Regions from separate parts of the Lysinibacillus sp. FSL K6-0075 genome, predicted to be linked through region 2. Evidence: riboswitches for the same ligand, from Rfam matches in the RefSeq annotation. Region 2 holds a riboswitch; each other region holds the start of a gene.
The links. A riboswitch is a leader RNA that binds a small molecule or an ion and turns the genes downstream of it on or off. The one in region 2 is predicted to bind cobalamin.
Positions count from the first base shown of each region.

Region 1: linked by a shared signal. The riboswitch ahead of MHB65_RS11485 (hypothetical protein) and the one ahead of MHB65_RS14805 (energy-coupling factor ABC transporter permease) in region 2 are both predicted to bind cobalamin.
Region 3: linked by a shared signal. The riboswitch ahead of MHB65_RS11495 (ABC transporter substrate-binding protein) and the one ahead of MHB65_RS14805 (energy-coupling factor ABC transporter permease) in region 2 are both predicted to bind cobalamin.

Region 1 covers NZ_CP151947.1:2,340,207-2,346,199, forward strand. The annotation lists gene MHB65_RS11470 (hypothetical protein) at 1-186, shown strand, start outside; gene MHB65_RS11475 (hypothetical protein) at 140-808, shown strand; gene MHB65_RS11480 (AAA family ATPase) at 805-3,999, shown strand; cobalamin riboswitch at 4,123-4,307, shown strand; gene MHB65_RS11485 (hypothetical protein) at 4,534-5,289, shown strand; gene MHB65_RS11490 (translation factor GTPase family protein) at 5,440-5,993, opposite strand, start outside.
Region 2 covers NZ_CP151947.1:3,002,542-3,008,534, forward strand. The annotation lists gene cobJ (precorrin-3B C(17)-methyltransferase) at 1-1,526, opposite strand, end outside; gene MHB65_RS14800 ((2Fe-2S) ferredoxin domain-containing protein) at 1,531-1,902, opposite strand; cobalamin riboswitch at 2,047-2,229, opposite strand; cobalamin riboswitch at 2,482-2,667, shown strand; gene MHB65_RS14805 (energy-coupling factor ABC transporter permease) at 2,815-3,561, shown strand; gene MHB65_RS14810 (energy-coupling factor ABC transporter substrate-binding protein) at 3,565-3,837, shown strand; gene cbiQ (cobalt ECF transporter T component CbiQ) at 3,843-4,616, shown strand; gene MHB65_RS14820 (ATP-binding cassette domain-containing protein) at 4,613-5,449, shown strand.
Region 3 covers NZ_CP151947.1:2,346,642-2,352,634, reverse strand. The annotation lists gene MHB65_RS11515 (class I SAM-dependent rRNA methyltransferase) at 1-109, shown strand, start outside; gene MHB65_RS11510 (amino acid oxidase) at 191-691, shown strand; gene MHB65_RS11505 (S9 family peptidase) at 757-2,745, opposite strand; gene MHB65_RS11500 (precorrin-3B methylase) at 2,817-3,494, opposite strand; gene MHB65_RS11495 (ABC transporter substrate-binding protein) at 3,547-4,539, opposite strand; cobalamin riboswitch at 4,706-4,893, opposite strand; gene MHB65_RS11490 (translation factor GTPase family protein) at 5,052-5,993, shown strand, end outside.

The DNA.
Region 1 (5,993 bases), 660 kb from region 2:
GTGCAAGCTAGCTCGAACAAATGGCATGATGCCGTTTTATCAATGCTCGCTGTTTCTGCTTTAACGAGCAGTAAAAAAATAGACAGGTCACCTAAAGCGGAGACGGCAAACTTTGAAAAAGAATGGGAGTGGATTAATGATGACGACAAACGATATACCATATATAAGCTCTTTAGCGATGATTGATCATCTAAAAGGCTATTTAACGACAGAGGAAGAATTGGCTTTTATGCAATTACTGTTTTCATCATCTGCCTCTATTAAGGGAGCGAATTATGGTTTGCGTCGGAAGGAGTTAGAAAAATTATTAGGTATAAAAAATGACGACAATGCTTTGCAATCCTTTATAGACCGTGTAAATGGAGCTTTAAATCGCTATTTCAAAATTATTTATGATGAGAGGCGAGATCGTGTTGTTGTCATGATGCGAATCACAGCGAAAAATGCAAAATCTACATTGAGTAGTGAAGCATTGGCGATTTTACTCTATATGTTTTACCAGCAAGAAGTATTAGGCCATGAATTTACATTAGTACATCAAATTTTAGTTGATTTTGGCCATGAGTCTTTAAATGCTAATAGAAGAATGAAAAGTAATATCGACCAATTAAAAAAGGTGGGAGCTGTTGAAGATTATGAAGCATCTTCAGAAGAGGCATATCAATTAACAACAATAGGTGTTCATTTATTCTCCGAATCTTTTTTACGTCGTACAGTTGAATTTGCACAAGAAACAAAGTTGAATAAAGAAGAAGTGATGAAATTTTTTAACCGTTATAACTTACATGTGGAGGAGGACAAAGAATGATTCCTTACGTGTTGAAAATACAGGGTGTACGTGACTATCCACCAACAAGGGTGATACTAGGTGAAGCCGATGAACACGTATTAATAACAGGTCCAAATGGTGTCGGAAAGTCAACATTAACGTTTTGCATAGGGGCTATATTATATTCTGCAAAAGTAGATATTGAAGGGCTACGCTCGAGTAATTTACAAGCAAATGAAGCATGGTATGCGAAATTATCGTTAGTGTTTAAAAATGAAGGCATGACCCGCATTGATGCGCCGCCATTTATTGCATTTGAATTAATTGTACAACAAGCTGTGAAAAATGGTGCCTTGCAAAAAGAGTATCGTATAACAACAGGAGATTCAGAAGATACGTTAACGAACATAACATCTTATACTTCTGGCAATATAGCAGGACGGAATTTCGGAGCTTACAAAGAAGATTTACAAATTAAATATAAAATTGATCCAGATTTGTATCATTTAATTTGGTATCAGCAAGAGGTGAACCAATTTGCCGCCATGAACCCTGAGGAAAGATTTCGTCAATTTAGTAATATGTTTCATATTGCTGATATGCAAAAAGAATGGGAAGCGGCATTAGAAGGAATTAGAGAAGCTAAACAAGAAATCATCCATTTATCGTCCATTGTAAAAACAGCTGAACATAATCTAACCATTGCAGAAAATGATCTCAACGCCTTTTTAAATAATAAAAAACGTATTCTGGAAAACGGTCGTCTGTATTATACATATACAAATGTTCTACTGCAAAAATATTCAAATGAATGCTCTGATACACAAGCTATTCTTCAGCAATTGCAGGAAGAGGAAGCACAAATAGGGACAAAGCAAAAATTACTGTTGCACGAAAAGGAGCGTACAGGTCAACATTTAATTCAAGTAGTGAATGAGTGCGAACAGGTTGAAGCACAAATTATTGAGTCAAAGACATTATTAAATGAGGAAGTACAGCAGGAAAAAACACTACTAGGGCGATATAGTGAGCTTTCTGCACAGCTAGAATCAATTTCCGATAAAGCAAAGCGACTACGTTTCGATGAACAAACAACCTGGGAAAAACAAAAAGCAACAGCCTTTCTACTAAAACAAGTTGAAGAGCAAGATAAGCAACTAAAAACAAAAGAACAACAATTAAGAGATAACGAACGACTTTTGAATAGTGAAAGCGCACGAGTGACGATACATTTCGAAAACCTGAAAAAAGATCTAGTGGAAGCACGTAAAATCGTCCATTTATATCAAAGTAGCCGTTTTATTTTAAGCCAACTAGATGCTGCAAATCTCCAGCAACATCAATTTTTAAAAGAAAAACAGTTGTTATCTTCCACCATCCAAGAGAAGCAGAAAATCATCCAGCAGCTACAACAAAATAAAGTAAGATCTGCTCGTCAACAACAAGGACTAGAAGACTTACATAGACAAGGTATAGAGGCATATACATTACGTGATTTAATTTCGTTGACACCAAGTGCGCCTTTAAAGTTAGAGTCAAGTATTGAAGCGATTAAATACGCTATTTTTTATAATGCGGTGAGCTATAAGCCACTGAATGATTTGTATTATGTTTCATTAAAGCAGCTCATACCGAATCGTATGATTGACAATATCCCTCATTTAGGATTACAAATGCGTAGCGGACTATCTGAGCAACTACAAAACTATGCCAATAAAGCATTGTGGTGGATCGAGCAATTTTTCACTTCAACGCCTCGAATTGAGGCAGGTACGCTTATAGATGAACGTGGTGCTAGAGGCGCACAGGAACAACTGCAATTTATTCTAAGTGATGCAGCTATTCAACAAACCTTACAAGACCAGGCGAGTAACTTAAACAACCTGCAAGAGCGTCAAGTACAGTTAAATGCTCAGTATGATCATAATATCAAGCAAATTAACCAATTGCATGGAGACTTACGCAAAATTCAACAGGCTGAAAGTACGCTATTGAAGGAAAGCGAACTGCATGCCTATGAAAGTCAACAGAAAGCTTTAACAGAGCAATTGTTAGCAATTTATGATGAGCAAGTGGAAATGGAGGCACAGCGGGAAACAGCTAGAAAACATCAGGCAGAACATTTTCAAGAGCTGCAATTGCTAGAGAAGGAGTGTCGCATTTATGAGGAGCTAGGGGCAGTGGCGGAGCAACAAATCCAGTTACAGCAAATGGAACAAACGTTAAAAGAATTACGCAAAACCATTTATGATTCCAAAAGAAAACATCAGCAATGGACAGAGCAATTGGAGGAGCTGTCCAATGATAAACGTCAACTAAAATTACTAAAACAAAATCATGAATCGGAGCTTGAATTAATAAATAGTAATCTAACAAACTGTCGACTACGAATGGTGAGAGCGCAAGAAAAAATCGAACAATTAGAGGCTAGCCAAGCAAGTCTAGTAATAAAACTACAGGAATTAGAGCATATTTTACCTGTCGAAGCATGTGTTGTTGATGAATCCATCTCCATTAAATGGTCTGAGGCAAGGTTAATTCATGGTAATGCAGAAAAAGCTGCAGCATTCGAAGCGGCACGCCTAGAAAAGGTCAATATTCATGCTGAAGTAAATTTTGAAAAAATGAAAGAAGATTTTGAGCGTAAAAATGCAGAATTAGCAAGTGCTGAAATACTTCTTGAGCAAAATGCGGGTTTTGCAGCAGATTTAGAAGATAAACTAGAAACGACCATTAATATGTATTTAACAAAGATTAATATGTTGTTCCAAAAGTATATGGATATCTTTCATTTTGAGGGACATATCGAAAAAGAAAGAATAGAAGAGAAGGCAGGGCGTATTAAATACTTGCTTTATGTGAAAGCTCGTAAAATCGGTCATCAGGGTACTATGGAGGATGTTAGCTTAAAAGCGCGAAATGGCAAAGTAGGTAAAGGTGTTTCAGGAGGGGAGGAATCGTTAAGCTCGCTCCTCTTTGCCTTAGCTTTATTGCAAAACCTCTCGATTGCCCCAAGCTATATCGTACTTGATGAATTTGATAGCGCACTAGATGATGAACGCAAGGACAAAGTATTTCATTTATATGCAAAAGAGTTAAATCGAAAGTTAATTATTTTATCTCCAAAAGCTCATGATAAAACCTATTACGACCATTTTTCCAAGGTATTTGTCATTGAACACAATTCATCTATTCCACAAAGTAGGATTGTTGGTTTCCAAAAGGTGTAGGACCATTTCGGTGAATGAAATTGTGTTTTAAACGAGCAAGAATTGACTTCTAAATGGCACTCCTTTACAATTAATTTTAATACTTTAATAGGAAAATGAGGTATTCTCGTTTCCTTACCAACTGAATAGCGTGTAGTAATAGGTGTAAATTGCGTGCAATTTGCTTAAAAGGGAAGTCGGTGCAAATCCGACACTGTCCCGCAACTGTAAATGTGAGCGACTTTTCAGCAACCACTGTCTTTGGACGGGAAGGAGAAAGGAAGCGATGACCATGAGTCAGGAGACCTGCCTGTTACGAGTACACACCAGTAACCTACGAGGAATAGGAGGTGGCATGTTGACAAAACAGAATGCTCTGTTCGTCACAGTACGTCAAACGCCCATAGTAAATGAAAGGGTTCACAATCGGACTCGTTCACACATACTTAGGGTTTGTTTGGCATTGTGTGATGAAAGAAGATAAAGCGAAGGATTTCCTCAAAACGTAGGGAGTCCTTTTTGTTTTGAAAATATGTACGCAAAGGGGATGCACGTATGACGAATATTCATGTAACGACAACGCTGGAAACGCCTTATGAAGATATGAACATTTGTAAGCAACCACGCACAGAAGTTGCCAAGAAAGCGAAAACAAGAATGGTGGTCGAATCGCTGATCGATCAATTATTAGCAACGAAGCTGATACGCAACGATCGCTTCTTTGAGCAAATCTTATATAATAAAGAAATTATTTGGATACAAAAAGGGGATGTGGACGGTCATCTATTGGCAAAGGCAGCATTAACAGATGAGCTGAAAACAAAGACCAATCATTTTATGATGTATATGCCGACCAATCCGATTGTCTATGAAGTCAATGGGGAAGCGTATCACTTAATTACGCGCATTGATTCAACACGCGCAAAGCCTAACCTTGATCGTCTAACATTGGAGCCAAAGCCTGTTTTAAGTGCCGCTCGTGTCAATGACTTATTATGCTCGATTGTCATGCGCTTTTATGAAACATATTTACACGATTTGGCACCTCACCATGACAAACTCATCGCATTCGTGCAGCAGGAATATGCCCAGTTTATTGAAGCGGTGCAAGCGTTAAATGATTATCACTTCAACTGGCATCCACGCGGCAATGGGCACGAGCTCTTACTGCAATTAATTGATCATCTGCAAATTTTAAAAAGTCACCCAGGCAAGGTACTGATTGATTTTACGAACAAGCATGACTACGTGATAGTAGAACCCGCTTATTTGATGGACAAACCAACAAAGAAAGCTGTCGGTGCACTATAAAAACAAGCCCTCCGTTTTATGGAGGGCTTGCTTTCATTTAAATGCAGGATCGAAATATATTCACGTTCAAGCAAGAAATACTCGCGCTTGAGCGAAGAATACCCGCGGAAGCAAGCAAAACGCCTCCGAGCGAGCAGGCCGACTCCTGCCCTATAAACAATGCATGGCTGCCTGAGCTTCATGCCACGGAACCGTATATCCTTTGCCCTTTGCACAAAAAATACTAGAGGAACTATATTCAGGGTCGGCATTTTTATCGTAGCCAATCTGTGCAATCACTTCCTCTGTATTATGGCACATATCATAGCCATCAAATTGGAGTGTGAGTGCGCCTTTTCCATTTGTATAGGCAGCAAAGGTTGTGCTGTAGCTCATTAAAGTGGCAACGGGCGCGCGACCTGTTAGCACCACATCTGTTTCGGATAATATCGGGTCATCGAATGTGCCTGCTGCTTGCTGAACGTCAGTCATCATGCGGCCGATAAAGTCGTTTGAAGCCTTCATTTTAAAACGATAATAGGGTTCAAGTAGAACATTTTGGGCTTGCTCTAGTCCCTGGCGCAGCGCACGGAAACTAGCTTCTCGGAAATCGCCGCCCGATGTATGTTCATTATGCCCGCGACCTGTTAGAAGCGTAAAATGAACATCTGTTACAGGGAAGCCTGTAAGTAAGCCATGATGATCGCGCTCAAACAGGTGCTTTT
Region 2 (5,993 bases):
TCTGTAATGAGTGGAATCAGCTGATCAGGCTCCAACCCTTCTACAACAGGCTGTGCTGCGTGAGCCGTACGACCAACTGGCTTCGCTCCAATAAAGACATCAAATTTACTTTTACGGTAGACGATGCCAATATCATCAAATACAGCTCGATAACAAGCCATACCACAGCCATTAAAGCCAATATTTAATGTTTTCGGTAAAGACATGCCACCAAGTTTTTCTTGTATTTCTTCGGCGTATGGTATCGAATCAGCCTTTTCACCATAGCAAAAATCACAAGCTTTTAGAGATAGCACATCACCAATCGGTGCTAATAAAAAGCCTACTTCCTGCAATTTCTCTGTGATCTGTTCAGGGGCAGTCGTTGGTATTTTTAAATGAATTTGATGATCTGGTGTATATTCCATCGTCCCCTCTTCCCCAACGACCTCTGCTAACGTCAGCATTTGCTGAGGAGTAAAAAACTTATTGGCCACACCTGGGCTCACTGCTAATTCAAAAATAGATTCTATTTTTTGCTGTACAAGCTTCGGTGTTACGTTGACTGCGTTTGTCCCTTTCACCATTGCGAGTGCCGCTGTAGCCATTTCAAGTGCTGTTTTTTTCGGCTTTGGCGTAGCGGCTATACTGGGTTTATTAAAGCGCCCTGCATTAGGATCAGCTGTAAAGTCATTTCTTGCTGTTCCTGTCTCTTGATTCATTGCCCAAGGTTCATTTTCTTCACGCAAACGTTGATGTGGACGTAATGGTTGTTTTTCTTCCCCAAGGGTATATTTACGTTGGTAACCGCGTGGCGTAATCATCTTATTGTCATAGAAAAATGTTGATGAATTCCCGATAATGACAGTTGTCAGCATACCAATATCATGTTCTAGCATTTCTGCTAGCGTTGTCATGGTCACTTCTTGACGTTCTCGATACGCACTTTTCACAAGCCCTACTGGTGTGTCTGGCGAACGATATTCTAAGAGAATTCGCTGAGCTTCGACAATTTGTCTTGTACGGCGACCACTTTTAGGATTGTATAATGCGATGACAAAATCTGCCATAGCAGCTGCCTCGACACGCTTTGCAATCAAATTCCAAGGTGTTAGATGGTCACTTAAACTGATTGTACAAGCATCATGCATAATGGGTGCACCAAGTATGCTCGCACATGAATTAATCGCAGAAATACCAGGAACAATTTCTACTTCAATTCCTGTTGCTTCTGTCCAACCTAGCTCGATTAACACCTCATACACTAATCCCGCCATGCCATAAACGCCTGCATCACCACTCGAAATCACCGAGACAATGCTCCCTGCCTCTGCTTGACGAACGGCTTCCTGTGCACGGGACACCTCTTCTGTCATGCCTGTGCTAACAATCGATTTCGCACTAACTAAATCTTGAATCAGCTCTACATAGGTTTTATAGCCTATAATCATATCACTTTGTTGTAAAGCTTCTACTGCACGTGTCGTAATATGCTTAAAATCTCCAGGTCCAAAGCCTACTACGAAAATTTTTCCTTTTTGCGCCATGTTGTTACCCCTCTTTCACCTTTTCGATCCCTTTAATGGCTGTTGTTTGAGCAGTACGCTGTAATGTACCTTCACGAAGTGTAAAGACATGTTCGTTGTATAAGGATTCATGATGTAAATCTTGTACTAGTGTCCTAGCATGCTCTGTTGATGGCACACGATACCAATTCCCTTGAGGGTAGGCGATTACCACACAGGCATCCTTGCATCGTCCATTACAGCGCGTTCTTGTCGTATGTATTTCTTGATCGAGTGCTTGTCGCTGTATTTCATCTCGAATGGCTAAGGTAATTTCCTCACCATCCTTATTCATGCAACTACTGCCATTGCAAATAAAGAGATGTGTTTTCATCCCCTCTAAATTCCATGTTGTCATCTTCTGTCTCCCCTCATTTGCTTTCTGGAAAAGAAAAACCTTTACTCTAAAACGAAGAGTAAAGGTTTTGTAGAAGCCAAATAAAAACGAATAGCATGAAATAAAGGTACTCGCTTCCGCTTCAACTTCTCCCTCCGAAAAGTTTGCATGCACAATCAAATAAGCAGGTTTCCTGACTTAAGCTTCATTTTACAGTCGCACCTTCCCAAGTTTGCACCAGTGGCTTTGCGATTTCATCAGCTATTACAGTAGCGGGGGCTGTATTGGATTTTCACCAATTTCCCTATTATCTCGAGCTATTCGAGCACTTATTGACGTTTTATATGAAATTTTTATTAGTATTTTAAATAGAAAACTGTCTTAATCATATCTTATTATTTTAAAATTTCAATATTTCTTTAAAAATTTATGACAAATTTATCAATTTTGAAGTGAACTGGGGTATAAAATTTATACAATATCCATCATTAGCACAATGAATATTATCAGAATATTCGCCGTTGACCTTTAATTAAAAAAATTTTATAAAAAGGTATAGCATATTTATGGAAAATCATGTTACACTTTGTCGTGAAATCTCACAATTGAATGTTTTTCGGTGTAAAATGCTTGGCATTTTGCTTAAAAGGGAAGCCGGTTTGAGTCCGGCGCGGTCCCGCCACTGTAATAGGGAGCTTTATAGAATATGTCACTGTCCAACGGATGGGAAGACCTATAAAGTATTGAACTAGAGCCAGGAGACCTGCCGAAAAATAGGTGATCGTTTCAGCCTACGAGGATAGGTGTGCGGCTTAGCAGATGAGAATGTTATTTGCTTTTTTAGCTATGCACTTTTCCACCAACGGAGAAGTGCTTTTTTATTTACGCACGCTACATTCTAAAAATCTATTAATTAGTTAGGAGGAAAGCTTTTTGAAATTTTCATGGTGGAAACTTAGTTATTTTTTATTGGCCTTTTTAATTGTGCCAAAACGTGCCTTTGCGATGCATATCATGGAAGGTTTTTTACCAATCGAATGGGCGATTTTTTGGTGGGTTATTTCTATTCCTTTTATCGTTCTAGGATTGCGTTCTATTCGCAAAACAATTGAAGAAAATCCTGAAACAAAGATGCTTTTAGGGCTTTCAGGAGCCTTTGCTTTTGTGCTATCTGCCTTAAAAATCCCTTCTGTTACAGGTAGCTGCTCTCACCCAACTGGTGTTGGACTTGGGACAGTTCTCTTTGGCCCTCTAGCCATGAGTGTAATTGGAACAATCGTTTTATTATTCCAATCTTTATTATTAGCACATGGAGGAATCACGACTTTAGGGGCGAACGCCTTTTCGATGGCTATTGTAGGTCCTTTTATTGCTTACTTTGTCTTTAAAGGAGCACAAAAAGTAGGTTTGTCATTTTCACTAGCCGTATTTTTCGCAGCTATGCTTGGTGATTTAGGTACATATGTTGTGACTTCTGTACAACTAGCACTAGCCTTCCCTTCAGAAGTTGGAGGCTTTATGGCATCCTTTACAAAGTTTGCAGGTATTTTTGCCTTAACTCAAATTCCTTTAGCGGTGAGTGAAGGGATTTTAACGGTCATTGTGATGAATTTCTTGAAAAAATACAATATTAGCGAATTAAAAACTTTACGTGTTTTCTCAACAAAGGAGGCACATTAACAGATGAAAAAAAATTTATTGTTATTAGCAATTGTTGTGTTGTTAGCCATCATTCCATTGTTCATACAAAAAGGTGCTGAATTTGGTGGTGCTGATGGAGAGGCAGAAGCAGCCATTGGTGAAATCAATGCGGAATATGAACCATGGTTCGAAAGCCTATGGGAGCCACCAAGCGGTGAAATCGAAAGCTTATTATTCGTGCTACAGGCAGCTATTGGAGCTGGCTTTATTGGCTACTTCATCGGCTATATGCGTGGCAAACATAAAGAAGGTTAACCATTATGTTACTCATTGATAAGTATGCCTATCTTAATAAGCTAGCGTCTGTTCATCCGCTAGAAAAAATGATATTTTCACTTGGACTACTTCTCATAACGCTCATCTTGAGAGATGAACGACTTTCACTCATTACATTTTTTGTAATGAGTGCTTTTATCATTTTAGGTGCAAAAATTCCGCTTACATACTATGCCAAGTTATTATTGCTACCTAGTTTTTTCTTATTCACAAGTCTCGTATCTATTTTACTTTCCATTACACCGTCAACCAATGCACTACCTGCCCATATTTGGTCTTATACATGGACGAATTGGACTGTTTTCATTGGGAACGCAAGTGTGCTATTAGCGCAGCAGCTGTTCTTTGTCGTTCTGGGCAGTATTAGTTGTTTATACTTTTTAATTCTAACCACTTCTGTACAAGGAATATGTTATGTGCTACGACAATGGCGACTCCCCTCTTTATTGGTTGAGCTCGTCGAACTAACCTATCGTTTTATTTTTATGTTTTTAGAAAGTATGCAAAATATTCATCTAGCCCAGCAAGCACGTCTCGGCTACCATTCACCGATGCAATGGCTACGCTCTGTCTCCATGCTCATTGTGGCATTATTTGTGGAAATGTTTCAACGTAGTCGGGAACTAAACAATGCCATGCAATCACGTGGTGGCGAGGCCGTCTACTGGCAAGAGATGGGCTCCTATAGCAAGAAAAATTGGCTAGGTATGGCAGCAATATTACTAGTCCTCATCGTATATGGAGGGTATTTCACATGACAGCATTTTATTTTGAACTCAACCAATTATCATATGCCTATGCAGATGGTACGAAAGCGTTGTCAGATATTACATTAGACATTCCAAAAGGGAAAAAAATCGCCATACTCGGGCATAATGGCGCAGGAAAATCGACTTTGTTTCAGCATCTTAATGGTATTTTGAAACCTACAGCTGGGACGATTTTATTCGAAGGCAACGGACTAGAATATAGTCGAAAAGCTTTAAAAGTTCTACGTCAGCAGGTAGGCATTGTCTTTCAGAATGCAGATCATCAGCTTTTTTCAGGGACCGTCAAGCAAGATATAGCATTTGGACCATTGAACCTCGGCTGGTCTACTGAAAAAATGGAAGAAAAAATAGCATGGGCCGTTGCGCAAACCGAAGTGGAAGATTTGCTCGATAAACCCATTCATTTTCTAAGCGTAGGTCAGAAAAAGCGTGTGGCGATGGCAGGTGTTTTAGCGATGGAGCCCTCTGTCCTTTTATTAGACGAACCAACGGCAGGTCTTGATAATTATTATGCTACACAAGTATTACAATACTTAGCCAAATTAGAAGATGGTGAGAGAACCATTTTACTAGCAACTCATGACATTCCTCTCGCCTATGAATGGGCAGATTTAATGATCGTCATGGAAGCAGGAAAAATTATTTATAACGGCGATCCAATTGCCTTGTTTTATGAAGAAGAATTATTAAAACGCGCACATCTTGAACGGCCATGGATTTTTGAGATGGTCATGGCCTTACAAAAAAAGAAGCTATTGCAGGAAAACATCACAATCCCCCGCTCTAAAAATGAATTACAACAATTAATCGAACAGATCTAAAGCTTTTCACAAAGCGAGGTATCCGAAAAACGGACAGTGCTTAACTGTCCGTTTTTCACGTTGTTGAAAAAGATGATGTCAACGGCAGAAAAAGCAACTTGGCAAGGTGAGGGGTTGATTTCTGTTCCGCCAGCGTCCTTTCCAGAGGGCGTCCGAGGAGCCGCTTCCCTCACTTCCGTTCGCTCCAGGGTCTCCTCTGTGACGCTGGCTCCACTCCAATCAACCATGCTGCAAAGTGTCTTTACTTTTTTTCATAGTAGCATAGCGATCAAATCGCCCATTATCTGTATTCTTAGAGAGGATAAGCTCTTATTTTCAATGTGGAGAAGTGATGCGTGACAACACCTCTTCATAAAGAGTCGTGAACACCTTCACTTTATTTGAAAACCTTTGCTAAAATGTCAGTGGGTTGAAGTGGAAGGCTACTTGACTCCCGTGGGATCGCGAGACAGGCGAAGCCCTGCACGGAGCGGTAGCGGAGGAAGCGATTCGGCGCTCGCCCACAGGAAAGCAAGTAGCCTGCAACGGAAATCCATTTCTACCT
Region 3 (5,993 bases), 660 kb from region 2:
ACGCTATAAAATCGTGGAGGAATACGGTTTGCCGAAGGATTTCCGAGTACAACGTGAATACCCTGAGTTTAATTATCTGAAGGTCGTGTTCATCCAGAAAATCGACTAACCCATCGAGAATCACACCTTGTTGTGATTCTTTTTTTATGTGATGAACACAACGATATCGTGAGAAAAAAGGAGGATAATTGTGAAAAAATTTTTATTCATATTAAGTTTGTTAGTATTAGTTGCATGTTCAAATGATGAAACTAAATATGATGGAGCGCCTTTAAAAATGGCTGTAGTTGGTACTATCCCTGAATTAAATAACGAAAAAATTCATTTCGAAACCATTGCATTAGATGAATTTAGCGAGGATACATTACATATTTCCACAAATTTTGATGCTGTTATGATAACACCCATGATGTTTGAAGAAGCATCAGCTGATAAATTGGTTAAAGCTTATGAAAACGCTAAAATCCCTATTGTTTTTTTTGATTCACCAAAACGTCATTTTCCATTTACAAGAGAAGGAACTACATTTGAAACGGCTCATTGGGAATCATTAAAGAACGGTTCTCATACAACAATTTATTTATATGATCATGATGCAAATCGAGAAGATGTTTGGTATTTCTATATGAAAGGTGAGAAAGGGTTAGATATCCTTTACAAAGAGATTTTTCAAACGATTGAAACGTTATAAACAATCATACAGGGCTTTTCTATTAAAAATAGCCTAAGAAGCTATGCTCTTCTTAGGCCACCCTATTATAGATATTTCACAAACCAATCACGAATATATTCAAGTCGATTAATTCGTAATGTGGGCTTGCCGCTCCTTGATAGTTCATGATTCGCCTCAGGGAAACGAACGAATTTTGTTTCTTTTTTCCGATACTTTAAGGCAATAAATAATTGTTCTGCCTGCTCAATTGGACAACGATAGTCTTTTTCACCATGTAAAATCAATAATGGTGTCTCCACATTGTCTACATATTTCAGCGGTGAATGATGCCATAGCTTCTCTATATCATCGAGTCCTGCTTGAATTTGCCAGTCTGTAAAGTAATAGCCGATATCACTGACACCCGCAAAGCTAATCCAGTTTGAAATGGAGCGCTGCGTCACAGCCGCTTTAAAGCGATTTGTATGGCCCACAATCCAGTTGGTCATAAAGCCACCATAGCTTCCACCTGTTACACCAAGACGGTCTTGGTCAATAAAATCATAGTGCTCCAAAGCGTAGTCTACCGCTGCCATTAAGTCTGCATAATCATTGCCACCATAATCGCCACGTACTGCATCCACAAATTTTTGGCCATAGCCATGACTACCACGCGGATTAGTATAAAGCACTGCAAAGCCTTGTGCAGCAAGGATTTGAAATTCATTAAAGTAGGTGTTGCCATACATCGCATGTGGACCACCATGGATTTCAAGAATAAGAGGATACTTCTTCCCTTCTTCATAGCCAACTGGCTTCATGATCCAGCCATTGACTTTCCAGCCTTCAGCGCCTTCCAATTCAATACTTTCGGGAACAGCTAATGTTTTGGTCTTTAAAAATTCTTCATTAATTGACGTCAACTGTTCTTTGTCACCTGTTTTTAGGTTTACATAAAACAAATCGCCTGGGTTTGTCGTTGTGCTAATCGCTACAATAGCCTGATCGTTTTGCGGATCAAGTGAAAAGCCATAGACATATTGATCATCATGAATCGCTGGGTAAATTTCGCCATCTACATTTCCGAAATAAATCGCTGCATTGCCGTGATCTGTGACTTGGAAGTAGAAGCTATGATTATCATTCATCCATTGCACGCGTGGTGACGCTACCCCTTGTAGAAAATCACCGATGACAAAATCACCGACAGGCGCATCGAATTCACTTGTTACACAGTTTAGCAGTTTTTGCTCCATGTCATATATCCATAGCTTCGCTTGTGTGGCATTTTCAAATTCACGCTCTCCGCCTACAAAAGAAAGGAATCGGCTATTCGGAGACCAAGCCGTTTGGTAATATGCACCAGAGCCTTCTGTTAGCTTGCGGCTCTGTTTAGTTTCTAAATCCAATAAAAAGATATCCACATTAAATGAGAAATCCAAATCCTCCGCTTTATCGGCTAAGTACGTAAGGTATTTGCCGTCTGGCGACCATGTACCGAGATGGAAGTACTCTTTTCCCTCCGTCACTTGCTCTAGCTCTCCTGATTCCACATTGACAAGGGCAATATGGATAAACTGCTCCATATCAATAAATCCACCAGCATCCGATTTGTGCTTCATTTTCTCGATTTCTAGTGGCTTGAGTTCTTTATCCTTCTTCTTCTCATCCTCCGCTTTATCTTGGATGGTTTCATCTTTCCCTAGGACGACTGAAAAAGCAATTTTCTTGCCACATGGGGACCAGACAGGGGATGTCGCCCCATTTTTACAATGTGTCAGCTGTTTTGCCTCTCCACCTGCTTTCGATAGCACATAAATTTGCGATTTACCTGTTCTCGTTGACAAAAACGCAATTTGGCTGCCATCTGGTGACCAAACAGGGGAACTTGTTCTATCCTCACCAAATGTCCATTGCTGTGGCGTTTTGTCCTTCAAGTTTATGTAAAATAAATTCGAGATATAGTCGTTTTTCTTCTCGTCCATACGAGTCTCTACATAAACTACCTCAGTTCCATCGGGTGATAGCTGTGGATCTGCTACTGATTTTAAGTGATAAAGATCTTCTGGTTGAATCCCTTGTTTCGATGTCATGTTCTTGCTCCTTTGTATTGTAATTTTCTGTGCCTTACTACAATACTTCGACACCCTAAGTAATATTCCTGCTATTTAATAGAATTTTTTACTAGTTCCCAATATTCTGCGGACTTGGTTCTGCGATAAAATTTATAAAAGGGTTCATTCGGGCGAGCATGCTCTTTATAAAGGCTTATCATGTGCAATAAAAAATCTTCAATGTGCTCGACACCTACCCTTTTAGCGAATAATGTGCCAGCCTGTGCCTTTGCCCCCATCGGCACAGCACCTAAATAGACATCAAAGCTTTCCTGCTGATACACGAGCCCAATATCATCATAGACTGCATTGTAGCAGGCAGATGCACAGCCATTGATATTGACACGTACTCTTGCAGGTACCTTGATCCCCTCTAAAGCATGATAAAGATGTTCAGTTATCGGAGCAGCCTCCATTTTCTCACCATCACAAAAATCGCAAGCCTTCATGGCAATAATGGAGCCAGAGGACGCAACATAAAGACCCGCTTCCTGTAAGGCTTGCACAGCTTCTGTCGCATCGCTCGTTGGAATGGATACGAGAATACTATAGGAGGCGGAATACTTAATCGCACCCTTTTCGCCAGCAATTTCGGCTATTTTTTGAAATTGCGCTGGCGTATAATGCTTATTGATAATGCCAGGGCTAACTGCTAGACGGGTAAATTCACCCTCACGGTTTAGTGTTTCAAATGTTTGATCTGGTACGTTTTTTTGAAATGCGTTCATTGATATCGCTCCTTATGAAAAAGGAGCTAGCAAAGCGCTAGCTCAAATTGGTTTAAAAGTTTTCAGGATAGAAGCCCTTCGCTAAAATTTCAATGGCCTCTGCCGCACGAACCCCTTCAGATGCTGCTGAAAGTGGCAGGATGACAAAGTGATCATTCTTGACAGCTTCCATCTCCTTTAATGCTGGATCATTTTTTAAGAATTGGATCTTTTGTTCTGCCGTTGTTTCACCATAATCAATCACGACAACAACCTCTGGATTACGATCTACTGCATCTTCCTTCGACACAGTTGTCCAGCCTGATTCCACATCACCAAAGATATTTTGACCACCCGCGATTGTCACCAGCTCATTCATAAAGTTTTGACCAGCTGTAAATACATCCTTTTCACCGCTATCAAACACAAGAACACGTAATTTTTCGCTATCTTTTGGTAATTTAGCTTGTACTGCCTCTACATCTTTTGTCATTTGCTCAATTAAAGCTTCGCCACGATCTTCGATACGGAAAATCTTCGCGATATTGCGAATATCAGTGAAAATATCTTCTAATGTTGGTTTTGTCATGTTAGAAGCCGTATGTAAATACGTATGAATGCCTAATTCTTCAAGCTCCTCTGGTGTGCCAACGCCCTTTTCACCAAAGCCACTTTTCCAGCCTGCATATAAGAAATCCGCCTCGGCATCAATCACTTGCTCCTTCGTTGGGTATTGGTCAGAAAGCACAGGGACTTTATCGTATGCCTCTTGCAGGGGCTCATAGATTTTGTCATCTAAGTAAGCCGTCCCAACCATAGAATCCTCTAAGCCAAGCGCCAGCATAATTTCTGTCACATGCTGATTTAAGCTAATCGCTTTCGTAGGTGCTTCCTTATATGTTTGGCTTGTGTCATTATTTTCAATGGTTACTTCTGTTGCTGCCTCAGATGGCTCAACCTTTTCACCTTGTGCTGCTGATTCAGTTTTGTCCTTTGCATTACAAGCCCCTAAAATAGCGACCAAGGCAATGATCATCATCAGCCATATACTTTTCCATTTCTTCATGTCCTTTTCTCCTTTGTTGTTAAAATATAGAAAGAAATCAGAGACTTCTTTACTACCCATGTGGTTGGAAGGGCATAAAAAAAACCCTCTTGTCGCCAAGAGAGTAGCATAGTGAAATAACGGTATCATCATTACCTTTATCACTATCCCCATCCTCGTGGTTCTTAGTCAAAAAACACATACTGGCAGGTATCCTGGCTTAGGTTCATCATCTATACGCCTTCCCATAGTTTTACTACAGTGGCATGCTGTATAGACTCCCCATTTACAGTTGCGGGACAGCATCGGAATTGCACCGATTTCCCTTTTAAGCAAATGACAAATGCCATTTGCACCAATACGTTCTATTATGGTCAATACTATTGATAGACTAGCGTAGTATGACGCTAATTATGCAATCATCACTATATTAGCACTATTTCGACAAAAATACGAACTATTTTACAAGAATTATATATGCGAGTATTCTGTTACAATGAAAAGATAGCAATCTATAGAAACGAGGATTTCTTATGTACAAAACAATCGGTGTACTGGCGCATGTGGATGCAGGGAAAACGACCTTCTCTGAGCAAGTGCTTTTTCATACAAATAGTATTCAAGCCCGTGGTCGAGTCGATCATCAGGATACCTTTCTTGATAATCATGAGCTAGAGCGCAGGCGTGGGATTACGATCTTTGCCGAGCAAGGTCGCATGAGCATTGGCGATGATACATACACATTGATTGATACACCTGGGCATGTCGATTTCTCCCCTGAGATGGAGCGTGCCATCCGTGTGATGGATTATGCCATTATTATCATTAGCGCAGTCGAAGGGATACAAGGCCATACTGAAACCGTGTGGCAGCTTTTACGTAAATACCATGTCCCAACCTTCTTCTTTATCAATAAAACGGATCGTGAAGGAGCAAATGTAGGAGCTGTCATGAGCCAGCTTCGTAAAGATTGCTCTCAGCATGTGTTGTTCGTCGATGAACCGCTGCGAGCAGATTATGTGTCAAATAGCATCATGGAATGGCTGGCGGAGCGCGACGAAAAATTGCTGGATGCCTTTCTGAATGAGTCATTAGAGCATGAACCATGTCTTGCTCAGCTACAGGCCATGATTAAAAACGAATGTGCTTTCCCTTGCTTTATAGGCTCTGCCTTAAAGGATGAGGGCATTCAGGAATTTCTTGACCAGCTTCCCCTGTTAACGGCTACCCAATTTGAGCAGGATGTCCCGTTTGAAGGAGAGGTTTTTAAAATTCGTCATGATGGGCATCAGCGTTTAACCTTTATGAAGGCTGTCAAGGGCTCCTTACATGTGCGGGATGAATTTTCATTTGGTGAAGTGACGGAAAAAGTGACAGAAATTCGCCTTTATAATGGCAGTCGCTTTGAGACCGTTCAACAGGTTGAAGCAGGAGAGATTTTCGCGGTGAAAGGGCTGAGTCAGGCAAACATTGGA